Regions from separate parts of the Achromobacter sp. NPDC008082 genome, predicted to be linked through region 1. Evidence: riboswitches for the same ligand, from Rfam matches in the RefSeq annotation. Region 1 holds a riboswitch; the other holds the start of a gene.
What was found. A riboswitch is a leader RNA that binds a small molecule or an ion and turns the genes downstream of it on or off. The one in region 1 is predicted to bind manganese.
Positions count from the first base shown of each region.

Region 2: linked by a shared signal. The riboswitch ahead of mntP (manganese efflux pump MntP) and the one ahead of ACFZAI_RS08260 (sodium:calcium antiporter) in region 1 are both predicted to bind manganese.

Region 1 is NZ_JBIBIB010000002.1:267,147-282,292, reverse strand. Features, by position in the region: gene ACFZAI_RS08315 (AzlC family ABC transporter permease) at 1-112, opposite strand, end outside; gene ACFZAI_RS08310 (branched-chain amino acid transaminase) at 439-1,359, shown strand; gene ACFZAI_RS08305 (zinc-finger domain-containing protein) at 1,449-1,667, shown strand; gene ACFZAI_RS08300 (YybH family protein) at 1,705-2,127, shown strand; gene ACFZAI_RS08295 (YheT family hydrolase) at 2,145-3,245, shown strand; gene ACFZAI_RS08290 (M48 family metalloprotease) at 3,328-4,851, opposite strand; gene galU (UTP--glucose-1-phosphate uridylyltransferase GalU) at 4,909-5,760, shown strand; gene ACFZAI_RS08280 (cytochrome c oxidase assembly protein) at 5,773-6,645, opposite strand; gene ACFZAI_RS08275 (porin) at 6,742-7,848, opposite strand; gene mgtA (magnesium-translocating P-type ATPase) at 7,898-10,702, opposite strand; gene ACFZAI_RS08265 (hypothetical protein) at 11,133-11,471, opposite strand; gene ACFZAI_RS08260 (sodium:calcium antiporter) at 11,954-12,958, opposite strand; yybP-ykoY riboswitch at 13,039-13,203, opposite strand; gene ACFZAI_RS08255 (aminopeptidase P N-terminal domain-containing protein) at 13,339-14,682, shown strand; gene ACFZAI_RS08250 (hypothetical protein) at 14,710-15,146, opposite strand, start outside.
Region 2 is NZ_JBIBIB010000005.1:257,012-272,157, reverse strand. Features, by position in the region: gene ACFZAI_RS21115 (YSC84-related protein) at 1-362, opposite strand, end outside; gene ACFZAI_RS21110 (hypothetical protein) at 592-846, opposite strand; gene ACFZAI_RS21105 (MurR/RpiR family transcriptional regulator) at 1,019-1,894, opposite strand; gene ACFZAI_RS21100 (Bug family tripartite tricarboxylate transporter substrate binding protein) at 2,028-3,026, shown strand; gene ACFZAI_RS21095 (succinylglutamate desuccinylase/aspartoacylase family protein) at 3,037-3,990, shown strand; gene ACFZAI_RS21090 (TRAP transporter substrate-binding protein) at 3,995-5,014, opposite strand; gene ACFZAI_RS21085 (GNAT family acetyltransferase) at 5,182-5,616, opposite strand; gene ACFZAI_RS21080 (PhzF family phenazine biosynthesis protein) at 5,904-6,818, opposite strand; gene mntP (manganese efflux pump MntP) at 6,964-7,527, opposite strand; yybP-ykoY riboswitch at 7,539-7,708, opposite strand; gene ACFZAI_RS21070 (hypothetical protein) at 7,807-8,196, shown strand; gene ACFZAI_RS21065 (alpha/beta fold hydrolase) at 8,221-9,018, opposite strand; gene ACFZAI_RS21060 (hypothetical protein) at 9,165-9,917, opposite strand; gene ACFZAI_RS21055 (hypothetical protein) at 10,188-10,409, shown strand; gene ACFZAI_RS21050 (PIG-L family deacetylase) at 10,540-11,286, opposite strand; tRNA gene ACFZAI_RS21045 (tRNA-Pro) at 11,467-11,543, opposite strand; gene ACFZAI_RS21040 (MerR family transcriptional regulator) at 11,777-12,220, opposite strand; gene ACFZAI_RS21035 (integration host factor subunit alpha) at 12,279-12,620, opposite strand; gene pheT (phenylalanine--tRNA ligase subunit beta) at 12,624-15,041, opposite strand; gene pheS (phenylalanine--tRNA ligase subunit alpha) at 15,055-15,146, opposite strand, start outside.

The sequences.
Region 1 (15,146 bases):
GCAGCGTCATGGCCAGCGCCATGGATTCGGTCAGTCCGGATTTGACCATGGCCACGCCGGTCACCAAGCCCCAGGTCGCGGTGGCGATCAAGGCGGGCACGATGGCGTGGATACCGGCGCGAAACGCATTCAGGCGTTCCTGACGGATGGCGCCGGCGCGCTGGCCGGGGTCTTCGGAGCCGGGGTCTTCGGAGCCGGGGTCGTTGGAGCCGGGGCCTTCGGATTCAGGAAGCGCGGATTCAGAGGACAACGGCTGACCCCTGGCGATGCGGACAGGACGACATGGGAACTCTTACGGGTTGCGCGGGCCGAATGGCTCCACGTGCACCACGCCGGTGCGCGGACAGGCCGTTATTGTAACCTCGTCGCTTGATACAATATGCGCCTCAAGATTCTTGGGCCGCCTGACGATCTGGCGCGCTCTGTGTGGAGAAGACCATGTCGATGGCTGATCGCGACGGTTTCATCTGGTATGACGGCAAGCTCGTTCCGTGGCGCGACGCGACCACGCACGTCCTGACGCATTCCCTGCACTACGGGCTGTCTGTCTTTGAAGGCGTGCGCGCCTACAAGTCCGAAATCGGCACCGCCATCTTCCGCCTGGAAGACCACACGAATCGCCTCTTCAATTCCGCCCACATCTACCAGATTCCAATGCCCTTTGATCGTGACACGATCAACGAAGCGCAGCGGATGGTCGTGCGCGAAAACCAGCTGGAATCCGGCTATCTGCGCCCCTTGGTGTTCTACGGCCCGGAGAAAATGGGCGTGTCGCCCAAAGGCGCCCGCGTTCATGTGGCGATCGCCGCGTGGCCCTGGGGCGCGTATCTGGGCGAAGACGCGCTGTCGCAAGGTATCCGCGTCAAGGTCTCTTCGTTTGCGCGCCAGCACGTGAACGTCACGATGCCGCGCGCGAAAGTGGCCACCACCTACGCCAACTCCATCCTGGCCAATACCGAAGCCCTGCAAGACGGCTACGACGAAGCCCTGCTGCTGGACACCGAAGGCTTTGTGGCCGAGGGGTCTGGCGAAAATCTTTTCATCGTGAAGGACGGCGTGCTCTGCGAGCCCGAGATCGCGTCCGCCCTGACCGGCATCACCCGTTCCACCATTCATGCGCTGGCCGCCGACTTCGGCTTGCGTGTGGTCACCAAGCGGTTAACGCGCGACGACGTCTACATCGCCGACGAGGCCTTCTTCACCGGAACGGCCGCGGAAGTCACGCCGATTCGCGAGGTCGACAACCGCCAGATTGGCTCAGGGCGGCGCGGCCCCGTTACCGAGAAGTTGCAGAAAGCATTTTTTGACATGGTGAATGGCCGCATCCCGAAGTACCATCACTGGCTAAGTAAAGTCTGAAGTTTGACGCTGACCCGTGCGGCCTTGTCCCGACAAGCCGCAACATTGCCCCAACCTGCCGTTTATCGGTTCTTTTTTCAGGAATATCCATGACCGCTGCTGCCCCGGCCGCCGTCCCCCACGCTCACGAAGTCATTGAGGTCGGCGCTGAAGACCTGCCCGTGTTCTGCCCCGGCCCGAAGGCGCCGCTGTGGAGCATGCACCCCCGCGTCTTCCTGGACGTGGCCCGCTCCGGCTCCGCCAGCTGCGCCTACTGTGGCGCCGAGTACCGCCTGAAGGCCGGTACCGTGCTGCACGGCCACCACTGAACGCCCGCCGCACAACGCCTACCCGTCAGCCGCAGCCATGTTTGCCACGCCCGAAGAAGCTGAACACGCGTTCTACGAAGCCCTGGAACAGGCGGACTGCGTCCGTCTGATGCAGGTGTGGGCGGACGACGAAGAAGTCGTCTGCATCCACCCGGGCGGCCTGCGCATCGTCGGCCATTCGGCGGTGAACGAATCCTGGCAACAAGTGCTGGCCAATGGCCCGCTGCACGTCCGTCCGCTGCGCCCGCTGGTCATGCTCAGCATGATGTGCGCGGTGCACGTGCTGGTCGAGCAAGTGGCCCTGCGGACACGGGAGGGCACGCAGTTCGCAAACTGCTACGCAACGAACATCTACCACAAGGGCCCCACTGGCTGGCGCATGGTCATGCACCATTCGTCGCCGGCGCCCACGGAAGCCGGGGTGCTCGATTTGCACGACGTACCCGACATGCTGCATTGAATCGGGTGGATTTTTAGTTGGCCGCTGCTCGTCTAGATACATCCCCCTGCCCCGTTCCCTCCTGGTTGCCAGGGGGCGACTCCCAGACCATTTACGCATCCGTGTTTGCGCAATATCACCGGATCGCCTTCGTGCGAGACCGCGTGGAAACGCCAGATACCGATTTCGTGGATTTCGACTGGACGGGCCCAGGCCTCTTCCCGCACAAGGCCGCCGATGGCGCGCCCGTCAGCGGGCAAGGCCCTGTGGCCAACGGCAAGACCGCCGCGGCGCGGTGGATGACGGACGCCGACTGGAAGTCGCTGCCGCAAACGCCCGACACGCCGGCGCTGATCCTCTTTCACGGCCTGGAAGGCGGCAGCAACAGCCGCTACGCCCAATCCGTGGCGCATTATTTCCGCGCACGGGGCTGGATCGTCGTCATCGCTCACTTCCGGGGCTGCTCGGGCGTGCCGAACCGGCTGGCGCGCGCCTATTATTCGGGCGACTCCGCCGAGGTCGGCTTCCTGCTGGAAACGGTGCGCAGCCGCATCCCGCATGCGCGCTGGCATGCGGTGGGCGTATCGTTGGGCGGCAATGCATTGCTGAAGTATCTGGGTGAACACCAGGAAGACACTGGCTGGTTGACCGGCGCTGCGGGCGTTTCCGTGCCGCTGGACCTGGTTGCCTGCGGCAAGACGCTGTCTACCGGCATGTTCAACCGCCGCGTCTACAGCGCCCATTTCCTGAAGACGCTCAAGCACAAAGTGCTGGAAAAGGCGCACCGTTTTCCCGGCTCCATCGACGTGATGCGTATCGCGCACGCGCATGACCTGCGCGAATTCGACGACACCTACACCGCGCCGATGCACGGTTTCCGCAATGCGCTGGATTACTGGACGCGCGCGTCCAGCAAGCCCTGGCTGCCGAAGATTTCCGTGCCGACGCTGGTGCTCAACGCCCGCAACGACCCCTTCATTCCCGCGGCGTCACTGCCCAAGCCGGACGAATGCGCGCCCGTCATCCTGCTGCACCAGCCCACCGACGGCGGGCACGCCGGTTTTCCCACCGGCGCGTTCCCTGCGCATTTGAACTGGCTGCCGCAACGTCTGGGCCGCTTCTTCGAAACGGGCCTTTAAGCCGGGACCAGGCCCCGGGGCGATCCCGGGGCTGATTGCTGTGCTGACTTCCAGGCGGGTACCCGGGCCTTAGCCACCGGCATCAACCCGATTTGAAGCGTTCCAGCAGCTGCCGTTCTTCGGCCAGCTTGTCTTTCACTTCCTTGATCTGCACGTCGATCTGCGATTGCTCGTAGAAATCGGTCGACAGGCCACGCGCCTGCTGCAGCTGCGATTCCGCGGCGGCAAAGGCGCCAGTCATGACGTAGTAGCGCGCCAGATCGCGGCGCGCCTGCACCGGCTTGCCGTTGCGTTCTTCGCTTTGGGCCAGCATCTGGTAGAGGCTGGGCTCGTCGCTGCCCCATTGCTTGATCTTCGCGCGCAGATAGTCTTGCGCATCGGCATGACGGCCGTTGCTTTGCAGCGCCTGGGCATAGGCGATGCCCAATGCCCGCTGATCAGGCCAGCGCTTGGTCGCCGCCTGGGCCAGCTCCAGCGCACGCGGATATTCCTTGCGCGCCAATGCGATATCCACACTCAGCTTGGCCAGTTGCGCAGAATTGCGCCCGCCGGCCGTAGCCAGGTTCCAGTAGCGGTCGGCTTCGGCCAGGTTGTTGCGCTGGAAAGCCTGCAAGGCCAGCCCGTAATAGGCGGCCGACTGGCGCACGCCAGACAGCGCCTGCGCCTCGTCCTGCAATTGCTGGCCGGCCGAACGCAGGCTGACGGCATCGCGCCCCTGCACCACGCGCATCTTGGCGCGCACGTACCAAAAATCATCGCTGTCCAAGTGGCGCGACGCGGGAAGCGAGCGCACCCGGTTCTGGACGTCGGACATACGCTCGATGGACAACGGGTGCGTGCTGGCCCATGAACCGCCGCCCGCCCCTTCGTTCAAACGCGATGCGTTCATCAGCCGCGAGAACATTTGCGACATGCCTTCGGCGTCGTAGCCGGCCTTGGTCAGCATCTGGAATCCAGCGCGGTCAGCTTCGCGTTCCGCATCCCGCGAAAAGCCCAGTTGACGGTTGATGGCCGCGGCCTGCCCGAATGCCGCCACGCCCATCGCCAGGTTGCCGCCACCGCCCGCCAACGCGGCCAGCAGCGCGCCGGCCAAGCTGGCCAGCATCACCATGCTGTTCTGGCTTTGCTGCGTCATGCCGCGCGCAATATGGCGCTGCACGACGTGGCCGATTTCGTGCGCCAGCACGGCGGCCAGTTCCGACTCGCTGCCCGACGACACGATTAGCCCGGTGTTCACGCCAATGAAGCCGCCCGGCATGGCGAACGCGTTGATCTCGGGGTCGCGCACGCCGAACATTTCCACATCCGGCACGGCGCCCGGCGCAAAGGCCGCCAGCTTGCGGCCCATCGTCGTCAGGTATTGGCTGAGTTCGGGGTCATCGATGTAGGTCGGGTCGCGCCGGCCTTGCGACATGATGGCCTCGCCCAGGCTGCGTTCCAGCATGGGGGACAATTCGGCGGCCGAGGCCGCGCCCATCGAGGGCAAGCCGACCGGCTGCGCCCAGGCGGCGGCCGGAATGGTGGGGGCGACGAGGGCGGCGCTGAGCCCGATGATCGCACCTCGTTTCGCAATCGAGCAAATGGATGGCATTTTCCTGCGGTTCATAAGCCTATGATAGCGATGAGCTTAAAATGTTTCACCGATACCCCAAACGAGGTCTCAATGCGTCCCGTCCGTAAAGCCGTTTTCCCTGTCGCCGGCATGGGCACCCGCTTCCTGCCCGCCACCAAGGCGATGCCCAAGGAAATGCTGCCCGTGGTCGACAAGCCGTTGATTCAATACGCCGTTGAAGAGGCCGTGGCCGCTGGCATCACCGACCTTATTTTTGTGACCGGCCGCAACAAGCGCGCCATCGAGGATCACTTCGACTCCGCCCCCGAGCTTGAATCCGACTTGGAAATCAAAGGCAAGCACGAGCTGCTGGCCATGGTGCGGGGCATTCTACCTGCGCATGTGAATTGCCTCTACATCCGGCAATCGGCCCCGCTGGGCTTGGGCCACGCCGTGCTGTCGGCCGCGCCCGCCGTGGGCGACGAACCCTTTGCCGTGCTGCTGGCCGATGACCTGATCGACGCCGACACGCCCGCCATGAAACAGCTGGTGGACGTCGCCGTTGCGCAGAACGCCAGCGTGCTGGGCGTGCAGGACGTGCCGCGCGCCGACACGCGCAAATACGGCATCGTGGCCACCCGCGAGGGCGAAGCCCGGCTGGACGCGCGCACCGAACGCGTCACGCATATTGTTGAAAAACCGGAACCGGACGCCGCGCCGTCGACGTTGGCCGTTGTGGGCCGCTACGTGCTGGAAGCCGCCATCTTCGACCACCTGCGTTCCACCAAGATGGGCGCGGGCAACGAAATCCAGCTGACGGACGGCATTGCTTCGCTGATGCGCGAACGCGCTGTGTTTGCGCACCGCTTTGAGGGTGTGCGATACGACTGCGGCAACAAGGCCGGCATGTTCCAGGCCACCGTGGCGCTGGGCAAGAAATACCACGGCCTGCTGCCGGAATAAGCCCTTAGCGGTTTACGCAGAAACCGCCGCGCGGGCCTTGGCTCGCGCGCGGGCATCCCGGTCTGCCTTGCGCAACCGTCCCTTGGCGGACAAACGCATCAAGGTGCCCAGCGCCACCATCAGGCCGATCACTTCGACCAGCGCAGCCGGAATCCACATGGTCAGGCCGCCGATGGTCTGGTCGGTCTGGGCGGACATGGCAATCGCCCGGCCACACAATTCAAACAAGGGATAGATATCGCTTTCGGTGAAGGCGATGACGGCGCCCGCCACCATTTGCGGCAGCATCGTCAGCACCGGCGAAATCACGCGCCCGCCCGGCGTCATCGCGGCAGGCGGCGCGGGGCGGCGGTCCAGAATCAGGTTCCAGTACATGAACCCGCTGATCACCACCGACCAGTTCATCAGCCGGTACAGGCGCCAGTCCAGCATGGAATAAAACTGCACCGACGGAATCAGCCAGACCAGCACCAAAAAGACGAACAGCGTCGGCACGAAAATCTTGTTGGTCAGCACGGCCACGGTGGCGCGGCCTGTGCCCGTGCGCAGAAAGTCGCGCAGGCGGATGCGCCATGACATCGGCAAGCCCGCCCGCATGACCTGCCCCGGAAAGGCCGCCATCACCAGCAACGGCCCCAGGTGGTGCAGCACCAGATGCTGGATGCGGTGGATGAAGAACATGCGCTCGGCGTAGTAGTCCACCCGCGTATGCATCGACAGGTACAACAGCACCAGCCCCGCCCAGAAGAACACGCGCCGCGCGCCCGTCACATGGTGGACGCGCTGGCCGCGCACGAACAGCACAATCGCCACCACGAAGGAGGCCACCAGCGTGGGAGAGAACTCCCAGGGTATGAGCCATTCGAGACTATCCATGCAGGCTATCCAGAAGACATCAGAAGGACGGGGCGCGGCGCCAGGCGCTGCTACCCGCCGATTGTAGTGGACCCCGCCCGCCTCTGATCTGGTGGCGCGGAGGGATCAAAAATGGTGCGAAATACCGGCTCCGACGCGGGTGGTATGAGCGTTGGCGGGGTCGAACTGGTTGTCGAGCGTGTAATTCGACGCATACCCGGCAAAGCCATACAGCGTCGTGCGTGGTGACAGCGCATAGGTATAACCCAAGGTCACCAGTTGCGCATTGCGCGCCGTCATACCGTTGTCCCATTGCCAGTTTGGCCGCGCCAGCGACCATTGCAGCAGCACCGTACCCGGCCCCACGGGCATGCTTGCCCCGACGAGCCACGCATCAACCGTGCCGCCGCGCACAAAGGCGGCCGGCCCCAGGCCCAGCCCCAGGTCGTCGGGGTCTCCGCCATCCAGCCCCGCGTAGCCGTTCTTCTGCCGCGACCACGCCAGTGACAACTTCAGCACTTCGAAGTCATACGAGGCGCCCAATTGAATCGCCTGCGGGCGCCCGCCGATACCTTCCGGCGCATTGGCCAGCCGTAGCTGGTCGAACGTGGCAACCGCCAACAGCGGGCCGCCTTCGTATTTCACGCCCATGCTCAACGCACGGTTGTTCTGATTGGTGCGGAATTGGCCTTGGTCATCGGCATCGAACGCATAGCCGACACCGGCCTGGAAGCCATTCCAGCTGGGCGACATGACGTTGACCATATTGCTGAATTGGAAATTGTCGGACGCTTTGAAGGTCGCGCCCATGCCCATTTCCTTCCACGAGGCAATTTCCAGCGCATTGCCGAACTGCTGGCCGATGGTGTGCTGACGGCCCAAGCGCACCTCGCCATAGTTCTCGTGGCCCAGCCCCACCCAGGCGGCGTAGTTGAAGAGTTTGCCGTCTTCTTCCAGCTTGCCGCTGGACGGATCGAACCCGCTTTCCAGCTGGAAGCGGCTGCGCCAGCCGCCCCCTAAGTCTTCGGCGCCCTGCAAGCCCCATAGGGAATCCGTCAGGCCGCCGTTGAGCAGGCCACTGTGACTGCCCTGCCCCGACACGCGGGTGACGGCCATGCCCGCGTCAACCACGCCATATAGCTTTACGCCCAGTCCGTCGTCGTCGGCGGCGAATGCGGCAAGCGGCAGGCCCGCGCAGCATGCCATCACCACCCTGCAAAATGCATATTTCACGTTTTTCTCCTGGCACGCGGCGGGCGTGGCGCCCGCCGCGCTGCGCGATTTACTGCCAGCCGTAACGGCGAACCCAGATGCCCTTGAGCAATTGCGTCAGCACGCAGTAGCTCAACAAAATGCCCACCAGCCACGGGAAGTAGCTCCATGGCAGCGCTTGCAGCTGGAAGTATTCGGCCAGCGGCGAGAACGGCAGGATCAGCCCGGCCAGCACCACCATTGCCGTCATCAGCATCAACGGCCAGGCTGCGCGGCTTTGCAGGAAGGGAATACGGCGCGTACGGATCATATGCACGATCAAGGTTTGCGAGAGCAGGCCCTCGACGAACCAGCCGGATTGGAACAGCGTCTGGTGCTCGGGGGTGTTGGCTTGAAAGACGTACCACATCAACGCATAGGTCGCGATGTCGAAGATGGAGCTGATCGGACCAAAGAACACCATAAAGCGGCCCAGGCCGTCCGGGTCCCATTGCTGCGGCTTCTTCAGGAGTTCTTCGTCGACATTGTCGAACGGAATGGCGGTTTGGGACACGTCATACATCAAATTCTGCAACAGCAGATGGATGGGCAGCATCGGCAAAAAGGGCAGGAAGGCGCTGGCGACCAAAACCGAAAACACGTTGCCGAAGTTGGAGCTGGCCGTCATTTTCAGGTACTTGAGCATGTTGCAGAAGGTCTTGCGGCCTTCGATTACGCCATCCTCCAGCACCATCAGGCTCTTTTCCAGCAGGATGATGTCGGCCGCTTCCTTCGAGATATCCACCGCCGAATCCACCGAAATGCCCACGTCGGCCGCGCGCAAAGCGGGCGCGTCGTTGATGCCGTCCCCCATGAAGCCCACCGTGTTGCCCTGGGCGCGCAGGCTGCGCACGATGCGCTCCTTGTGCGCGGGCGTGAGCCGGGCGAACACATTGGCTTCGCGCACGGCGGCGGCCAGCTGGGTGTCGTCCATGGCTTCGATCTCGGCGCCCAGATACACCTTGCGGACGTCGAAATCGACTTCGCGGCAGACCTTCTGCGTGACGAGCTCGACATCGCCCGTCAGCACTTTCACTTCAATGCCCGAGGCCTTCAGCGCCGCCAGCGCGGGGCCGGTGGATTCTTTCGGGGGGTCGAGGAAAGCGATGTATCCCACGAGGACCAGATCGGATTCATCCGCCACGCCATAGGTCTGCTGGGTGGGCGGCAGTTCCTTCACACCGACCGCAATCACGCGCAAGCCGTCGCGGTTGAGTTCGGCCGTTACCCGGCGGATGTCCGCCCGGCGCGCATCGGTCAGCAGATGCACGTCGTGGCCCACCCGCAACCGCGTGCATGCCAACAGCATTTCTTCCAGCGCGCCTTTGCAGATCAGCTCGTGATGATCGCGGCCGTTCTCGGTTTCATTCACCACCACCGACATCCGCCGGCGTGAAAAATCAAACGGGATCTCGTCAACCTTGCGGTACTTGGCGGCCAGGTTCAGGCTGCGCTGCACTTCCGCATGCTGCAACACGGCGACATCCAGCAAGTTCTTCAGGCCGGTCTGGTAGTAGCTATTGAGGTAGGCATAGGCCAGGACATCATCGCTGCTGGCGCCGTAGACGTCGGTGTGGCGTTCCAGCACGATGCGGTCTTGCGTCAGCGTGCCGGTCTTGTCGGTGCACAGCACGTTCATCGCGCCCAGGTTCTGGATGGCGTCCAGCCGCTTGACGACGACTTTGCGGCGCGACATGCGCAAGGCCCCCTTGGCCAGCGTGGCCGTGACAATCATCGGCAGCATTTCGGGGGTCAGGCCCACCGCAATCGCCAGCGCAAACAGCAGCACTTCCAGCCAGTCGCCCTTGGTGAAGCCGTTGATCAACAAGACGATCGGCGCCATGACCAGCATGAAGCGGATCAGCACCCAGCTCACGCGGTTGATGCCCTGCTGAAATTGCGTGGGTGCGCGGGTGGTTTGCGTGACGCGGCCCGCGAGCTGGCCGAAGTAGGTGTCGCCGCCCGTCGCAATGACCAGCGCGCTGCCTGACCCGCTGACCACGTTGGTGCCCATGAACGCCATGTTTTCCAGTTCCAGGGCGTTTGCGGTTTGCACGCGCTGGACGGCGTGCTTTTCCACCGGCAACGATTCACCGGTCAGCGCCGCCTGCGCGACGAACAGATCCTTGGCGTTGAGGATGCGGCAGTCGGCGGGGATCATGTCGCCCGCGGACAGCAGCACAACGTCGCCAGGCACCAGCTCCGCCAAAGGCACTTCCATTTGGTGGGAGCCCGAATCGTGCAGCGGCGCGCCGAATAGACGCCGTCCGCCGCCATTTTCGGCCGGCGCTTGCGCATCGGCGCGCAGCACGGTGGCGGTGTTCTGCACCATGGCCTTCAACGCTTCGGCCGCGCGGTTTGAGCGCAATTCCTGCACAAAGCGCAGCACCGTCGAAATGACAACCATCGAGCCGATGATGACAACCGCCGTCCAGGACTGATCATCCGAGTCGGCCATCTGCACATCGGTCAGCCACGACAGGCCGGCCAACGCGGTCAGCAGCAGATTGAAGGGGTTGCGGTAGGACAGCCACAGGTGGGAATACCAGGACAGCGGCTTTTCGTGGTCGACCTCGTTGGCGCCATGGCGTTCACGCGCGGCCTGCGCCTGCGCTTCGGACAACCCGCCGCGTCCGCTGCCAAAGCGCGAAAACAGGGCGTTTAGCCCCATGCTCGACAGGTCGAGCATGCGCCGGTTGGCGCGGCGAGACGTATCGGATTCCGTGGCGGCGGCGGCGTGAGCGCCTTGTTCAAGAATGGGGGAACGCCGGAAATGGCGGCCAACGCGCCGCCGGCCCGCGGCGGACGAGAAAAAGGACTTCAGAAAGGTAAACATCGGAGTCTTCCGGTTTTTATTGTGTTGTTGTCGAAGACACGGGCACCCCGCCCGATGTGCTGCGCGCGGGCAGCAGCGGGCCGCAGCTTTCAAAGGAAAGCCGTGAATCCACCGCGTACGGGCGCGCGCAGGCACCGGGGCAATGTTGCCGGTGTCCGGATCGCGTGGAAGTCGCGCCGGGTGCGGAAAACGGAAGGGAAGCGAGCTAGGGAATCGAGACCGGCGGGTGCGGCGCGATCGTCAAGGAAGACGTCGGCCAGGCCGGGGATTCATTGCTGCGGAGTCCGTATGCGCCGGAAGAATGTCCGGCCCGTCGGCTCGCAGGGAGGAGACAGGTCAGACAGGCATGCCGGCGCCGTGCACGTGGCGCAATCGAGGGTCGGGGTCTAAGGCACTGGGCATGATCTCTCTCTTGGGTGGACAGCGCCCGTCAGGCGGCCAATGCGGCGGCTTGCGCGCCGAAATGCACGTGACGGACGGCGGGGTTGGCGCTCAGGCGGCGCGCTTGCGACATCAATTCAGCCCGCAGCTCCGGGGGGCAATTGACGGTGATGCAAGCCGACGCGAGGTTCGGGTCGCGGCCTTGGTCAATCTGCACTTGCGAGACATCCAGGCCAGCGGCGCTGAAGTCCAGGCAGATCTGCTTGCGCAAGGCGCCCAGCTCGTCGCGCGGACAAATGACCGTCAAACGCGACGTGCCGCGACGGCGGCCCAGGGCGGTGGCACGGTCTACGCCAGCGCGGCGTAGGAACAAGTCGAAGAAACGCATAACGACCTCCATTGCAAGAATGGGGAACGGTCATCGCGAGTACGCGTGCACGCGCAGACGCGGCGCATGGCGGGCGTACACAAGACGTGCACGAACGCTGGCGCTGCGACGAGCGGCGGTTCTGGCGGTTTATGCTGGGGAATGTCCCGGCAAGCCGAAGGCTTGCGCTATTGCCTGGGCAAAATCAAAGACCCGGGGCTTGGGATACGCCGCAACCTGTATGACAGGATGCGGCAGATGGAGCTCTGCGTGTTTCCTGTCAGACAGCGATGTCGATGCAAGATCGACTACTTTCGCCGGAATCGGTATTCACGAAGACTGCTCCTGAGATGGATAACAGGCGGATTTTACGCGGGTTTCCACTGATGGACAAGGGTTGACCGCTTAATTGTGGGCTTAATTGCGCAAGAGGCAGCAAAAAGAATGCAAAAGCGGCGCAACGCCCACAGGCCCTGCGCCGCCGGTTGCATTGCGCGTAACAATCAGGCGTAGAAGTGCCAGCCCAGATAGGCGGCGAACAACGCATAGAACCCGCCCACCGCCGACAAGGCCGGCACGCTCATGACCGAACGGCGAAAGCGCAGCCACAACAGCCCGATCGACAGCATCGTGAACAGGCCAGCGGCCAGCAACGGGGCGTCCAGCAGCCAGGGGGTCATGAAGATACCGAGCGCGCTGGGAATGGTGGCCTGGATCATCATCGCGCCCGAGATATTGGCTAGCGCCAGGCGTTCCTTGCCCTGGCGCACCCAGATCAGCGCATTCATGATTTCCGGCAGCTCGGTCGCAACGGGCGCCAGCAGCAAGGCGGCCACATGGGGCGATGCGCCCATCGCCACGCCCAGCAATTCGATCTGGTTCACAAACACATGCGACGCGCCGGCGATGACCACCAGCGCCAGGATCGTCTGCGTGGCGGCCCAGAACATGGACGGGTCTTCGTCACGGGGGCGCAGTTTCAGCGGTTCGAGGTCTTCGCTGTCGGTGCGCTCTTCGTCATGGCTTAGCTCGCGCTTGATATACAGGCCGTAAGTGGCCAGGAACAGGATGCCCAGCCAGGGCTTCCATGCGAAGGCCAGCAGCCCCAGCCCGACCTTGAAGATGAAGATGCCCATGAACCAGGCCTGGTCGCGGGCCAGCCGGCGCTGGTCCGCGTTGATACAGTTGGCTTGCGTGGCCTTGCCCCGGCGGGCGCGCCACAGCGCAAAACCGACCACGGCATAGGCCAGCGTCGCCAGCACCAGCGGGCCGCCCATGGCGGCGCCGACGCCGATATCTTTCTGTTCAGGGGTATCGCCGAACACGACGGCCATGAAGGTCACCGCGCTTTCAGGCAAGGCGGTGCCAAAGGCGGCCAGCACGGTGCCAGTGGCGGTGGCGCCCAGGTGGAAGCGATGTCCGACCCATTCGACGCCATTGACGAAGAATTCGCAGGCGAAGTAAATCACTGCCGCGGACAGGAAAAACAAAAACAGCGTGAGCAACATAGGAACGAAGCCGGACGAGCAGAAACCAATTGGCGCGACGCTACGGCTCGCCCGGCTAGGGTGAACGCAACGCGGCCAAAGGTCTCGCCTGGCTGATCCATGCTGGCGGGCGTGCCGCTTGCATGGAGACCGTTAGCGCCATGGAGTTCTAGTAACCGCACCGCGGCCCTGAACCACCAAGTCTGTTGACGCTAACTCCTTTGGGGACAAAGGATGGCTACTCCCCAATGACAGAGCCGCGATTGTAGCAGCGCCAACATGACCGTCCAGTGAATCCCGAGCAGGCTGCACAGGTTCGCGCCGCACTGTTGTTTGCACGCGATAGCGGGGTAAAGTAGGCCGCATCCACAGCTTTCGCGGGGTTCGCGCCCCTGCCCGCCATGAGCCTGCCTCCCGCCGATATCATCCCCTTCGCCGCCCGGCGCCAACGCCTGATGGAGCGGATGCGCGCAGAAGGCGGCGGTATCGCCATTCTGCCGACCGCCCCCGAGGCGATACGCAACCGCGACGCCGAATACCCTTACCGGCACGACAGCGACTTCTTCTACCTGACCGGCTTCACCGAGCCGGCGGCATGGCTGGTGCTGATTGCGGGCGCGACCGACCGCGCGCTGCTGTTCTGCCGGGAACGCCACGTAGAGCATGAAATCTGGGAAGGCAAACGCTTCGGCCCCGAAGCCGCCGCCGCGCATTTTGGCTTCGACGACGCGCACCCCATCGACGCGCTGGATGAACTGGTGCCCAAGCTGATGCTGGATCACCCTACGCTGTACGCGCCGCTTGCGGGCGATAAACGCACCGACGGGCGCCTGCACCGCTGGCTGGCGTCGGCCCGCGAGGCCAGCCGCGCAGGCCACGCGCCGCCCACCCGCCAACAGGACATCCGCCCCCTGCTGGCGGATATGCGTCTGATCAAAGACCCCTCTGAAATCGCCGCGATGCGGCGCGCGGCGAAGATCTCAGCGGGCGCGCACGCGCGCGCCATGCGCGTGGCCCGCGCCGGCATGCACGAATACGAACTGGAAGCCGAGCTGCTGTATGAATTCCGCCGCCACGGCGCGCAGGCCGTGGCCTACAACAGCATCGTGGCCACAGGCGCCAACACCTGCGTGCTGCACTACCCCGCGGGCGAGGCCGTGCTGCGCGATGGGGACCTGGTGTTGATCGACGCTGGCTGCGAAGTCGACAGCTACGCCAGTGACATCACCCGCACGTTCCCGGTGAATGGCCGCTACAGCGGCCCGCAGCGCGCGCTGTATGACCTGACGGTGGCCGCGCAGGAAGCGGCGGCGGCGGCCACCGCCCCCGGCCGCAGCTTCAATGACGGCCACGAAGCCGCGCTGCGCGTGCTGGCGCAAGGCATGCTGGATTTGAAACTGTTGAAGGGTTCGCTTGACGGGGTGCTGGAATCGGGCGACTACAGCCGCTTCTACATGCATCGCACCGGCCATTGGCTGGGGCTGGACGTCCATGACGTGGGCGACTATCGCCAGGCGGGCACGGCCCACGGCGCCGACCGCCCCTGGCGCACGCTGGAAAAAGGCATGATGCTGACGATTGAACCCGGCATCTATGTGCGCCCGGCCGACGACGTGCCGGAAAGCTACTGGAACATCGGCATCCGCACCGAGGACGATGCGCTGGTCACGGACGAAGGCTGTGAATTGATCACCCGCGGCGTGCCGGTACAGGCCAGCGAGATCGAAGCGCTGATGCGCGAATAGATGTGGCCCGGGGGGCGGCCTGGCGGCCTAGAGCACCAGGCCGTCCAGCCAGCCCATGGCCACCCAGACGTAGACCACCACCATGGCGATGGCGAACATCGACACAACCGAGCCCACCAGGCACGCCAGAATGGCGACCAGCACCGGCCCCCAGCCCGTGGAAGACGGGCGGCCGTGATCGGGGTTGTAGAGACGGTCGAATTTCTCGTCGGACATCAATGAGAACACCGCGCTTTCGATGAACCCGTCGATCATCGGAATGAACAGCAGGAAGAACGCGGGGTTGTCGTACCAGACCGGATAGAACCGGAACGCACAGAACAGGCTGACGACCGCCAGCAGCGTGACCAGCCACGCGTGGCGGCGGCCCAGATACCACCAGTGGGCGCCCAGCCAGCCGAACAGACAAGCCAATAAGCCCACGGCGACCTTGCCGCGCGGGCGGCGGGCGGATACGGCGGACA
Region 2 (15,146 bases), on a different contig from region 1:
GATTGCGCACCAGCCTGGAAGCCGATCGAACCCGCCGTCGTGCTGTAGTAGCCGGCGTTGGAGCCGCCCACTCGCAACACGCCATTGCCGTGTTCGGCGCCCACAATGAAGCTGCCGCTCAAGACGTCAGGAAAGACCAGCACGCCCTTGGCGCGCGCCACCAATTCCTTGGATTGCGGCGACGCTTCGTAAAGCTTGGAGAGAGTTGCGTTGGCGGCGCTGTTCATAGACTCGCGCTTGTCAGTCGCCGTTGCGGTGGACTTGGGACTGGTCGTGGTGCAACCCGCAAACAGCAAACCCGCCACACCGATGGTCGCGGCGGCAAGGCCAACACGACGCAGGACAGGAAAAGTGTCAAACATGGAACTCTCCTTTATTGTTGTCATCCGCCACCAATGTACCGGCCAAACCCTCCGGCGCATGGCACACGATTGTGATAAACGAAACAAAACCTACCTGATACCGCCCCGGTTAAATTGAGCGATCTCCAGGACTCATGCGCCTGCCGGAGGAAAAACCATGACGGCGGCACAGCAACATTTGGTAGGGCAATTGCCCCGTCCAACGCCACAGCCGCGAATCATGGCGTGGCTACAGAATGCCATACCGGGGCTCGCCCGTTGCGGCGTCCACCGACTTGATGCCGGACAAGACCAACTCGGCGTGACGCCGCGCGACGGCGGCGTCGGCGAACGTCACGAATCGGGGCAACGACCAGCGTTGTTGAAAATCGCCATTACCTGTACGGCTCACCGTGACGACGATGGCCAGCACGCCAGCATCCAAGCTGACGATTTCACATCCCACTTGAAATCCATCGATATGGCGTTGCGGGGACGCGTTCATGCTTGCGCTCCTGAAATCTGATTATCCGGCCGCAATATGCCAAAAAAAAAACCGCTTGAAAAGCAATGCTTTTAGCGGGTAATCAGGCACTAACCCATCTAGTACATACGCATCTTGCAGACGCGAAAATCGGCCTGAATTCAGGCCATTTCAAGCGGATTTTTAAATTGGCTCAAAATGTCTGTGTGTCTGACATCGGCCGAATCCACTTCGATTCCCACAAGTCTTCGCCGCGTTCCAGCGCCGCACCCAGTTCCTTTTTGCGCCGCTGCGCAACCGCCGCCAGCAACGCATTGCAAACCGAAAACGCCGCGGTATAGGAGTCGAACGGCGACGCGCTTGAGCACCGTGCAATCAACACATGATGCGCAGACGCCGCGGCCGGCGCAGAAGCCGCATCGGTCACCAACAGCACCTTGCCGCCCCGCTCACGAAACACCTTCACCGCATTGGCGGTGGCGATTGAATAACGCCTGAACGTGAACGCCAACAGTACATCGTTGTTGTCCACCCATAGCAATTCATCTTCCAAAAACATCGGGCTTGCGCCGCCCATGTGCCGCACAGACGGCAAGCACAGGTTCAGATACAGCGCGGCGTGGCTCGCAAGCGGCGCGGCTTGCCGCAAGCCCAGGACATGGACGCGCGCCTTGCGTTGGGTCAATACGCGCACCGCCGCTTCAAACGCCGCCACATCAATCGACGCGAACGTCTCTTGCAGATTGTGCTGGTCATGCAGCAACGCGTTGTGCAGGCAAGCGCGGGCCGACAAGTTGTCGGCGCCCACCGCATCCGCGCGTTCGCCCGGCGAGGCCAGGCGCGCGGTGACTTCGGACCGCGCCTCCATCTGCGCCTGCGGATAGCTGTCATACCCCAGCTTGGCCAACAAGCGCACCACCGTTGATGCGCTCGTGCCCACCCGCTTGGCCAATGCCGTCGCGGATTCCAGCAGGCTTTGCGGATAGCGGGCCTGCATTTCCTCAACCAGCAGGCACTCCGTCTTGCTGAGTTTCTTGCCGTAGCTGGCGATGCGTTGATTCAGATTCATGGTGGCGGCATCAGGACAAAAGACGAACCTAGGTGATAACCCTAAATTCCACAAAATTCATTGCATCTTATATTTCATTCTGCAATGCGTATTGCAAGATAGTCCAAACCGATTGCCATCACAAGAGAGTTTCATGAAGCACCCCATCGCGGCGCCCTCCCTGGCTCGCCGTAGCCTCGTCCTTGCCGGCCTGGGCGCCGCCCTGCTGCCCCTGGCCGCGCGCGCCAATGCCTACCCGTCGCGTCCTATTACGCTGGTTGTGCCATTTCCTGCTGGCGGTTCGGTAGACCTGATCGGCCGCATCTACGCCGAGGCATTGGGCAAGGCGCTGGGCACCACCATCATCATTGAAAACCGCGACGGCGCAGGCGGCGCCATCGGCAGCCAACGCGTCGCCCGCGCCAAGCCCGATGGCTACACGCTGGTTGCGTCGTCGCAAAGCTCGCACCTGGCCAACCCGCTGATGCGCAACGATTTGGGCTACGACCCGATCAAAGACTTCACCTCGATTTCGCAGTTGTCCCGCACGCCCAATGTGCTGGTCACCAACATCGACGTTCCGGCCAAGACGTTTGCGGAATTCGTCGCCTTGCTGAAAGCGCGCCCTGACGAACTGCACTTTGCCACCGCCGGCATCGGCAGCATGGGGCAGCTCAACGCCGAGCTGATGAAGAACACCGTGCAGGTGCAGGCTATGCACGTGCCGTACCGGGGCGGCGCGCCGTTGATCAATGCGCTGCTGTCCAATCAGGCGCAATTTGCGCTGGACAACCTGGCGCCCTTCCTGCCGCATATCCAGGTGGGCAAGATGCGGGCGCTGGCGGTGGCCGCACCCCAACGCCTGGACGCGCTGCCCGATGTGCCCACCTTCGCGGAACTGGGCTATCCGGTGCTGAACTCCATGTCGTGGATCGGCCTGGCTGCGCCTGCCGGCACGCCCGACGACATCATCCAAAAACTGCTGGCCGCCGTGCGCGCGGTGGCCCGCCAGGACGGCATGCCGCAAGCGTTGGAAAAGGCTGGCGCCCTGCCCCCCGAAGACCAGACCCCGCAACAGTTCACCTCCATGATGTCCGAACGGTTGGCCTTGTATAAAGACCTGATCGACCGCGCCGGCATCCGCCCAGAATAGGCCCTATCCCATGCAAAACCCTGCTTTTGAACCCGACACCGCGCCGCTTGAAGTCTTGCCGCGCGACCTCTCCGCCTACCGCGAAGGCAACACCGGCATTCCGTACGTGCATCGCTTCGAGTCCGGCGTGCCAGGCCCCCACGTGCTGATCAACGCCATCACGCATGGCAATGAGATCTGTGGCATGGTCGCCGCCACGCACCTGCTGGACTCGGGCGTGCGGCCGAAGATCGGCACACTGACCGTCAGCTTCGCGCACGTTGAAGCCTACGAGGCCTTCGACATCGACCAGCCCTATGAAAACCGCCAACTGGTTCACAACCTGAACCGCATCTGGTCCGCCGCCATGCTGGACGGCCCCGAAGACAGCCCCGAACTGCGTCGCGCGCGTGAACTGCGCCCGGTGCTGGACGCCGCCGATTTCGTGCTGGACATTCACTCTACCCGTGCGCCGGTGCAGCCCTTCTGGGTCTATAACGAGATGGACCGCAACACGGCGCTTGCCGCAGCCGTTGGCGCGCCGCTGGTGCATCTGGTGATGCCGCAGCACAAGTTCCCTGGCACGGGCGTCATGGGCTACGGCCACCACGGCGACCCCGACTCCGATAGCGGCGGCGCGCTGGTGGTGGAATGCGGCCAGCACTTCGCGAAGTCTGCGGCCGACCTCGCCACCGACGTCACGCTGCGCTTCCTGGCCCACACCGGCCTGATCGACACGCCCGCAGATGCCGTGCCGCCGCCCGCCCCGCAGCGCTACCGCCTGCTGGAAGTGCACATGGTGAAGTCCGAAGACTTCCGCTTCACGCGCCCTGTGATCGGTTTCGAGACCTTCAACAAAGACGAGCTGATCGCCATGAACGGCACCGAAGAAATTCGTTCGCCGTGCGACAACTGCACCATCTTCATGCCCACGCGCATGCCGATCGTAGGCCGCGAAGCCGTCTACCTGACCGTGGCGATCTAAGCCGTCAGCGTCCAGCCGGCTCCGCCAGCAAGCGTTCGTACACTTCTCGTGCATTCGCAAAGCCCTGGGCCTGGAGCCGGCTGACATACGCCTCCGACACCGGTTGCAGCGCCACCTTCCACCGTTGCAGCAACGCCGCGTCCGGACGCAACATCACTTTGCCCGGCGCCTGCGCGCCATCGTGAAAGGGCTGGTCCCATTGATTCCATAGCGGCCCGAAACGCGCCACCAGCCCATCGCCAGACAGGCTGTCGATCGCTTGCCGCACATCCGCAGGCAACGCGTCAAAGCGCGACTGCTTCATCACGATGAAGAAGGCAGAGGCATAGAACGGCACCGCCGTATGCCGCGTCATTTCGTCGTTGAAGCCCGCAATGGGCGTCCCCCAGTTCGTGACGATGCCGTCCAATTGATGGGTGCGCAGCGCGGGAATGATTTCGTCGGGTTGCAGCAACTTTGGAACGGCGCCCACATGCTCGAGCATCATCGCGACCGTGGCGTTGGGCGCACGCAGACGCAAGCCCTTCAAGTCGGCAGGCTCGCTCACCGTCGTGGCCTTGGTGTGAATCAGCCCTGGGTTGTGCACAAACAGCGCCAGCACTTTGAAGCCCCGGTATTCGTCGGCGAGCACGCCTTCTTGATACAGCCGCCACAGCGCCTTGGAACCGCTGCCCGCATCCGCCACCACGAACGGCAATTCGACGATGGCGCTGCGTGGAAAGCGCTCGCCTTCCGCGCCGCGCAGGCCTAGCGCAATATCCACTTCTCCGCTTTCGACCTGACTGGCCTGCTTGCGCACGTTACCCAACGGCGAACTGGCGTTCAACACTTCCACCTGCACCTTGCCGCCCGTCTTGCGTTCCAGCTCGCGCGCCCAGGGCTCCACCAGGTCCACCTGGAAAAAGCTGTTGGGCCCAAGAAAGTGAGACATCTTGAGCCGGACGGTATCCGCGTGCGCTGACATCCCGGCAAGCGCCAGCAGGATGAAAGCGCCCCAGCGCCAGCCTTGAATCGAACCCCGCATGATCATCAACCCCGTGTAATTTCCCAGACCCCTGCCTGGGTGAATTCAACGGAGTGTGCTCAGGATCAAACGGGCTCGCCAGACGGCAAGCCGTTTTGTAGGACCAAGTCGCGATCTCATGCGGGTATGTCGGACTGAATCACCCGCATCCGGCGCCCGCATGGCCATCAAAGATCGGGGATCAGGCGCTTGCCCAGGCTGATCACTTCGTCCTGGGTGAAGCCCAGGCTTTCGTAGAAGCCCTGCACGGCCACATTGCCCGAACGGATCAGCAAGTTGATTTTCGGGCAGCCCATCTCAAGCAGCTTTCGTTCGACGGCACGCATCAGCACCGTCGCGTAACCGCGCCGCTGGTGTGCGGGCGACACGGCCAGATAATTGATCCACCCCCGATGGCCGTCGTAGCCCCCCATCAGCGTGCCAACGATGACGCCATCGGCCTCACCCACCAGAAACAGATCGGGCTGCACCGTGAGCTTGCGCGCGATGTCCTTCACCGGGTCGTTCCACGGGCGCGTCAGGCCGCAGTCGCGCCACAACTGAATGATGGCGGCCTCGTCTGACGAATGGTAGGGCCGGACGGCCAGTGCTTGTTGGGTCATGCTTCGTTCCTTAACGTAGGAAAACGAAGGCCGGAAGATTCCCCTCAATAGCCGCCGCTGAATGATTCGCCAACGGACGCGAAAACAAAAAAGGCCACGAGGGGTATCGTGGCCTTCAAGAGGAAGCGCCGAGGTTTCAGCGCCTGAACGTGACTTGCCACTCAACGTAAACGTCGAGTGACTCGTCGGTTGTCCGCGCGGCATGCCGGCGCGAATTTCGGTGCGGATTGCAGTTCGTTCATGCGGGCAAGCATACACGAGGCCTCGCGCCGCCGGCAAGAATGCGATCAGCTCAAAGTCGGCGCTGGCAAGGTGCCTTCCATGACCACCACGGCCTGCCCCGCCACGCCCGCCCACACGCCATCGGCGCGCGGTTCGGCGTGCGCCAGCAACAGGCTGGCGCGGCCCATGTCCACGCCCTGGCCCACGCGTAAGCGAAGCATGCCTTCGCCCCGCAACGCCGCGCGCAACGCCGTAACCGCCGCGGTTGCGCTGCCCGTTGCCGGGTCTTCCGTCATGCGGCCGGTGAACATGCGCGCCTGGAGGTCGGTGGGCGCATCTGCCGTATCGGAGGCCGTGTCCGTGGTGTAGACGTAGATGGACTTTGCCCCGTCCAACGGCAGCAGCGCCGCATAGCCCTGCGAATCTGGCGACGCGCGGCGCAAGGCGTCGCGGCTGGCCAGTTGCGCCACCAGGAATATCAGCCCCACCGACACCACTTGCGGCGCGTGCTCTGACGTATCAATGTCAGACGCCTCCAGCTTCAGCGCCCGCGCCACCGCCGCCGCCGGCACCTCGCTTGCGCGCGACAGCGGCTGGGGCGCCAACAGCTCGACGCTATCGATGCCCTTGGCGCCCGGCTTCAGCGCAATCCGCACCAGACCCGCGGCCTCTTCAAACACAAAGGCGTCCGGGGCCGGATGGCCAGCCGTGATCATTTCGCGCGCCAGCACCACGGCCGTGCCCACGTTCGGATGCCCGGCGAACGGCACTTCACGATCCGGTGTGAAGATTCGCACCCAGGCCGTGTGCGCCGGGTCTTTCGGCGGCAACACGAAACTGGTTTCGGAATAATTGAATTCGCGCGCAATGCGTTGCATCTGCGCGGTATCGAGCCCTTGGGCGTCCAGCACAACCGCCAAGGGGTTGCCGCAATAGGTCTGGCTGGTGAACACATCGGCGGTGACGTAACGGTAGCGCATGAGAAGCGTCTCTCTTCCTGGTTGAATGAGACGAGTATGCGGACACCACGGCACCGCCGACAGACACAGAAAGGAAGGACTTCTCCCATAACAGCCTGCCGGACTAACCCGGCAAGGCTTGACTGCGCCCTGCCCTGATCTGAAATCAGGCCGACAGATGCTCGTACAGGATCGTGGCCCCGATACCGATCAGCGCAATGCCGCCCAGTATCTCTGCACGCTTGCCCGCCACGCTGCCCACCAGGCGGCCGACCATTACGCCGATCGTCACCATCAGCATGGTCGCCAGACCAATCGCCGCCGCCGTGATCCAGATGTTGTTATCGATGAACGCCAGGCTGACGCCCACCGCCATCGCATCGATGCTGGTGGCAAAGCCTGTGGCCGCCAGCAGCCAGAACGAATGGCGCGCGACCGGCGCAGCGGCTTCAGGATCATCCTTGTAGCCGTTGCGGATCATCAGGCCACCGAGCACACAGAGCATACAGAACGCAATCCAGTGGTCCCAGTCAGCAACGAACTTCGCCGCGACGGAACCGAGCGCCCAGCCGATCACAGGGGTAATCGCTTCGATGACGCCAAAGATGACACCGGTGCGCAGGGCTTCGGACAGGCGCGGCTTGCGTAGCGCGGCGCCCTTGCCGACCGCTGCGGCAAACGCGTCGGTCGACATGGCAAAGGCCAGGATCAGGATGGAAAGGGGGTTCACTGTTGGATGGCTCCGTCCGGGCGACACACACAGACTTTCCATATCGCCCGGACAAGGCTATGGAATAGTCCGTGGTCTCGCCAAGCCGAATCGGCCGTTGCGCCATGACCGAAAGGTCAAGAATGTTGACGCAAACCCTGTCAGCGCGGCTGACAGCAGGCTACTCCCCAAAGATGGCGGAAGTGTACCAAAACGCGCTTGCCAGCGCGTGGGTCGAGTACCCTGTACCACGGCGCCGCCCTCGCGGCCCGAAGCAGGCTTACCCGGAAGGAATGCACCATGGAAAACCCTTTTGGCGACTCCGACGAACCCGCCATCGACCACCGTCAATATCTGGTCCTGATCGCGGCATCGAAAGACAACGCCTCACTCGCCCAAAAGCTGCTTGAAAACCTGAAGAAGCACGTCGACGAACGCGCCGCGCCCTTGTGGATCGACGCCAAAGGCATCGGCGTGCTGCTCACGACGGATCTGGTCGCCTCGGAGATCTGGAAGGAAATGTTCCAGAAGGAACCTGGCCAGGATTACGGCGACACGCGCAACATGCTGGTGCTGGAGCTGGGCAAGGATTGGGCCGCCCGGCGCGACGACAAGATCGAACACTGGCTTGCCACGCATGTGGGCGATCCGCTGACGCCAGCGCCTAAACGGCCGGGCCGCAAGCGTTGATCGTCGGGCAATGAAGCGCTGCGGCTACGCCGCGCCCGCAGCGTGGCCAGCCACACGCCGGATGAACGTAACGAGCAAATCCGTCACCTCATCCGGCCGATCCAGACTCGGCAGATGGGCGGTGTCCGCCAGCTCATGGCCGCTACCGTTCGCCAGCATCGACGCCACCTGCTGGCTGCGCGCCTGAATGTTGGGAAAGTCACTGCGCCCCCACATCACCAGGGCCGGGGCCTGGATCTCATTCAAACGTTGATACGTCGGCAAGTTGTCGATGCTCGGCCCCCTTGGCGGCGACCGCAGTATGCCCGCGTGCATCTCAAGAAAAAGCGGGCGCGCAGCGCCTTCGACTCGCCCCTCGGGTTCCAGCGGACCATCCAGGAACAGACGCGCCTTCAACGCGTTCACGCGATCCAGATCGCGAGCGGATTCGGCTTGCTTCAACGTCGCCATCGCCTCTTGAATAGCGGCGGGTTGGGCCAAGTCAGGCGCGCCCGGCACCGTCGGCGCAATCAACGCCAGCCCGCGGACCCGATCCGGGTGCAGCAGCGCGGCGTCGAGCGCCACGCGCCCGCCTTGCGAGCACCCCACCAGAATCACAGGCTTGCCATCCGCCAAAGCATCCATCACCGCCATCAGGTCCGCCACGGCGGAATGATCTTCTGGCGTGCAATGCGTCAGCCCAAACCCACGCCGATCATAAGCAATGACCTTATTGCTCGAACTGAGCACGCGCATCTGCGCCTGCCACATGCGGCGGTCACAAATAGCGGCATGCAGAAAAACGACTGGGTCCCCGCTTCCGGCGGTCTCGGCCGCCAACATCGCACGGCCAGATGGAATCTGATGACGAAGCGTGTTCATGGGCAAGGTGAAAAGCATGGCGAAGTCGAAAATATACTCTTCGCGCAGACAATCCGGCGCGGCAATCGCAGGCGGATGACGACAAACGGGGCGGCTGAACGGCGCCGCTACGCCGCCTTCACGCCGCGTGCGGATTCCCGATACGCGACGGCACACATCGCGGTCACGACGAGGGTCATGAGGATGGTGCACGCCAGAAACAACACACCATACGCAATGTCCGACACCCTCAAGCGGTTCGCCACATTGAGCATCATGACTTTGGCCAAGCCCGCTGACAGGATCAGCGCGAACAGCGCGGCGGCCAGCGGCCAACGCTTGAATGGCATCGCCGCACGCGCCTCCCGGAAGCCGTACTCGCCCGCCACCGCGGCGCGCGGAAGGCTCAGCGCGTACACCGCGCCCGCATACAACATCGGCACCCACAGCACCGCCAGAATGGCAAACAGCGTGACGAAGAAGCGGGTGTCGCCCACCCCGCCCATCGCAAAATAAATCATGATCGGCATGTCGGCCGTTGCCCGCAGCACGGCCGCCGCCACAATGATGAACAGCATCAGCAAGGCCAGATGCTTTGCCTCGGCGTTGCCCACGCCCCCGGCATCCACGGCGTCGCCCAACACAATCACGCGGTGCCAGGCAAAGGTCATGCGCGCCAACGCAATCATATTGACCAGCGCCACCACAAGAAACGCGTATTGAATTGACCCGAACGACCGGGACACCAGCAAAGCGAACGGCAAGCTCAGCACGAACAGGCCGAACGACCACGGCGCAGCCGCCACGAGACTTCGGCCTTGCTGCCGGATGACACTGAACGCCTCAGCAAAATAGCGGCCCGCCGCAAGTGGCTTCGACACGGTATTCCTTGGTCTGGTGGATAGGGGTCTAGGGCAACCATGCCGGGGCCCGTTGTCCGCGCCCGGCATGATCCGCGAAGAATATACCTTACTGGTCCCCCCACACTGGGCGATGGGAAGAACGGCTGCTGCAGCTTCGCATTGAATCGGCCCAGAACCATGGGCTAAGAACCATGGGCTAAGACCTAAGGCTTGGTTGCCCCCTTCCCCGTCGGCTTTCATCAATGTGCTACGGTTTATCTGCGGATCACCCGCACAACAGGAGGCAAGATGAAAACCCAGATCAGCTTCAAAAAAGTCGATGGCTCCGATGGTGTTGCGCTGCTTGACGGCGACGCATCAAGCACGCTTCAAGCCAAGCGGGAACTTGCCAATAAGCTGGACCTTCCCGACACTGCCGCGTCTGGTGGTGAAAACGAAGACATTGATGCCCGGCTCCGCCTGGGCGGCATTGACCCGAATTCCATCAAGGTCAACCACATCAGCGAATAAGCCAGTCCGCTGCATACGCGTCGGCTCAGCGCCCACGTTCTATGCGCCAACAGGCAAGACGCCCTGGCTTTCGCCGGGGCGTCTTTGTTAGTGCTGATGGCGATGCGCCGGGAGGATGCTGGCCTTCTCGTCAGGCGCCATCAAGCAAAAGCTGATGGGAACCTGATTCTTCCGCCTGGATATGCCAATACCGTTCCGGTCTGCGCAAGTCGTCCGGCACTCCGTTGAACGCCTTCAGCTGCGACGCGTAAGCGGCAATGGCCACTTCCTTGCTACCCAAGTCAGCCTCGCCGCACGCAGGCGTCAACACCAACCCTCGGCTGTGCAATTGCACCAGACGCGCTTGCACAACGCCGCGATGCGCCCGGTAAGGCGCGTCTTCATAGAAGAACCAGGCAATGTCAGGCAGCAGCTGCCTGACGCGCAGCGCGGCCTCGCTAACCCGAAGATGATCACCATGAAAGAGCCCAAGGGGAATACCCACGCTGCCCGGAGCCAGGTCGAGCAAGGTGCTCAGCAGAGACTCCATCAGCGCAGGCATGGCGTGATCGGGATGCTGCACATACTGGCAGTCAATGAAGCCCAACGAACGACCGCCACAGCGGATGGCCTCCAACGCGCGGCTATCTTCGGCTTCACGCGCACGCATGGCTTCAGCCGCACTAAGAAAGCCGCATTCGCGGTCCCACTCAGTAAGGATTCCCCCTTCGTTCGGAACCCCGGTAAAAACCGTCACCACGGTGCTGCCTGCAACGTGTGAAAGCAAGCTTCCGCAGCTGAACACTCCGTCATCAAGATGAGGCGAAATGATGACGAGCGGCCCATTCGGAACCATGGGACTAAAGGCTGCGTCAGAGAGCGTCAGATCGTATGGCATTCGATTGGGGAGTGGGCATCGACGTTGCTGTTGCGTATGCAATAGCAAGCCGCATTCCCGCCTTCGATCTGCCGGGACGCTACGCGCGCATGGCTAGGGCATTCGCGCGAAAAATGAAAAAGCAGCCGGCAATGAGAAAGGGGGTTAGTGATTACTATCACTAACCCCCTAGGGTATTGCTGGTCGGGACGGCGGGATTCGAACTCGCGACCCCTTGCACCCCATGCAAGTGCGCTACCAGGCTGCGCTACGCCCCGAAAGAAAAAGAGTATAGCAGAACAAAAATAAGTTTGCACGCATTGGTGCAAAAAAAGTGCTGAATACTCAAAAAAATTTGCGCCCCGTGTTCGTCGCTTGCACTAACGTCGTGCAAAGCGGCGCGCGAGGCGCAACGTACTGCGGTTTGCAATGCGCATCGCTTCAAGAGCGACGCGCGTTGCGGGTACTGCGATCAATCAAAGCATCTTGGACGACGACGAAATCAACAGGCTCAAGCCGTGGTGCTGGCGTTGCTGCTGACGTTGCTGCTTGCGTTGGCGGATACGTTGGCAGGCAAGCCCAACGCATCAGCAAGCATCGTCGAAACGTTGCCGAGTTCGTTGCGCAAGGCTTGCATCTCGGCGCCCGACAAACGCACGGCGGCGTCTTGATCGTGCGGCATGTCGCGCGCATCGCCCAAGCGATTGCGAGCGCCGCTGATCGTGAAGCCTTGTTCGTACAGCAAGGAACGGATGCGGCGGATCAGCAGCACTTCGTGGTGCTGATAGTAGCGGCGGTTGCCGCGCCGCTTCACCGGCTTGAGCTGCGTGAATTCCTGTTCCCAGTACCGCAAGACGTGAGGCTTGACGCCACACAACTCGCTGACTTCACCGATGGTGAAGTAACGCTTGGCGGGAATGGGCGGTAGGGTAACGGTGGATTCAGTACGTGTCATAAGCGAATTTTATGCCGCGAAGGCGCCGGGAGCCGATAACAATTACCGACAAAGCGTATCACTCCGCGGCGTCGGGTGCAGCAGGGGTTGCCTGCTCCACCACGCTCTTGAGTTTCTGACTCGCGTGGAACGTGACCACGCGGCGTGCGGCGATGGGAATGGTCTCGCCGGTTTTGGGGTTGCGGCCCGGGCGCGGCGGTTTGTCGCGCACCTGGAAGTTGCCAAAGCCCGAGAGCTTGACGGAGTCTCCGCGCGCCAAGGCGTCGCGGATTTCTTCGAAGAAAGTATCGACGATGTCCTTGGCCTCGCGCTTGTTCAGGCCGACCCGCTCAAAGAGCAGTTCGGCCAGCTCAGCCTTGGTCAAGGTGCGTGGCTCGGCAGCAAGCATACTGTTCCCCATGGTTCATGTACGCTGGCGCGCGCCGTGAGCACTGACCAATGCATCCTTGATGCGGGACAGGCATTCCGCCACACGGGCTTCGTCCAGAGTGACTTCAGTGTCCTGTAGCCAGAATCGGAAAGCAAGGCTTTTCTCGGTGACGGGTTCGTTGCCGTGGGCCTTCTCGCGCCACACGTCGAACACGCGCACATCCTGCACCACAGCCAGTTGCGCATCCGCTTTGACGGCGGCGGCAACGGTGTCGAGCATGGCTTGCGTGGACACGGGAGCATCGACCCACAAGGCCAGATCGCGCACCACTACCGGCTGGCGCGAGAGCTCACGCACCTGCGGCAACTCACCTTCGGACAACGCGTCTACGTCGAGTTCGAAGACGACCGGCGCATGCGCCAGGTCTGCTTGCTGCGCCCAACGCGGATGCAGTTCGCCGATCCAGCCCACTTGCTTGCCGTCCAGTTCGATGCGCGCGCTGCGGCCAGGATGCAGCGCCGGATGCGCGGCGGCTTCAAAACGCAGGCGGCGGCCGCGTGCGCCGAACAGCGCCTCGACATCCATCTTCACGTCATAGAAGTCCACTTGACGCGTGGCCACGCCCCACTGCTCTTCAACCGCCGGGCCCCACGCGGCACCCGACAAACGCATCGGTTGACGCACGCCGGCCACTTCCAGCGGACCATCCTGTGCGGAGGCGTCACGCATGAACACACGGCCCAGTTCAAACAGGCGCACGCGCGACTGCTTGCGGTTGGCGTTGTGGCGAATGTTGGCGACAAGGCCGCCGATCAGGCTGGAACGCATGACCGACAGATGGCTTGCAATCGGGTTCACCAGACGCACGGGCGTGTCGTTGCCGGCGTAGTCGCGTTCCCAATCTGCTTCGACGAAGCTGTAGTTCACGACTTCCTGGTAGTCCTGCGCAGCGGTCAGGCGGCGCAGCGCGTGCGCGCCGCGATGCACTTCGGGCTGCGAGAACATCTTTGCGCGCGCCATCGGCGGCACATCGGGAATGCTCTCGAAACCGTAGATGCGGGCCACTTCTTCGATCAGGTCTTCTTCAATTTCCAGATCGAAACGGTACGACGGCGGGCTGACGATGAAGTCGTCGCCTTCGACCGTGAATTCCAGGCCCAGGCTGGCGAAGATCTTCGCGACCTGCTCTTGCGTGACGGGCACGCCCAACACGCGATGGCAACGCGCCAGGCGCATGCGCACGGGCGGACGTGCCGGCAGGTTGACGATCTGGTCGTCGATAGGGCCGACCTGGCCGCCGCAGATGTCGACGATCAGGCGGGTGATGAATTCCAGGTGCTCGGGAATGCTGGCGTAGTCTACGCCGCGTTCGAAGCGATGGCTGGCTTCGGAGCTGAACTTGTAGCGGCGCGCACGACCGGCGATGGCTTGCGGCCACCAGAACGCGGCTTCCAGATAGATGTTTTGCGTGTCCAGCGTGACCGAGGTCGCTTCGCCACCCATGATGCCGGCCAGGCTTTCCACCTGATCGCCGGCCACGACGACGCCAACCTTCGGGTCGAGCGTGATGGTCTGGCCGTTCAGCAGTTCCAGGGTTTCGCCTTCGCGCGCCCAGCGCACCGAGATGTCGCCGCCGATCTTGTCCAGATCGAACACATGCGACGGACGGCCCAGCTCAAGCATGACGTAGTTGGAGATATCCACCAGCGCCGACAGCGAGCGCTGGCCTGCGCGCTCAAGGCGCGTCTTCATCCAGTCGGGCGTGGCCGCGCGGGCGTTCACGCCACGGATCACGCGGCCACCGAAGCGGCCGCACAGCTCAGGGGCTTCAATCTTGACGGGCAGGCGCTCATCCAGCGTGACCGGCACGGCAACAGCCGTGGGCACGGACAACGGCGCGCCCGTCAGGGCAGCCACTTCGCGCGCCACGCCCAGGATCGACAGGCAGTCGGCGCGATTGGGCGTGAGCTTGAGCGTGAAGAGCGTGTCGTCCAAGTCCAGCGCTTCGCGGATGGACTGGCCGGGCACCATGTCGGCGGGTAGTTCCAGCAGGCCGGCGTGGTCTTGCGACAAGCCCAGTTCGCGGGCCGAGCACAACATACCCGACGATTGCACGCCGCGCATTTTCGCCACGCCAATCTTCATGCCGCCAGGCAGTTCCGCGCCCACGCGGGCCAGCGGCACTTTCAGGCCAGCGGCAGCGTTCGGCGCGCCGCACACGATTTGCAGGCGTTCGCCGGAACCATCGTCCACTTGGCAAACGCGCAGCTTATCGGCGTCGGGATGCGGAGCGATCTCGACGATGTGGCCCACGACCACGCCCGTGAAGGCGGGTGCGGCGGGCGCGGTGTCTTCGACTTCCAGGCCAGCCATGGTGAGCCGGTGCGCGAGTTCGTCGGTTGCGATCGGAGGGTTGACCAGCGTACGCAGCCAGGATTCGGGAAATTGCATGATCAGCCGTCTGTTATTCGTTGAACTGGCGCAAGAAGCGCAAATCGCCTTCGTAGAACTGGCGCAGATCGTTGACGCCGTAGCGCAACATCGTCAGGCGCTCAA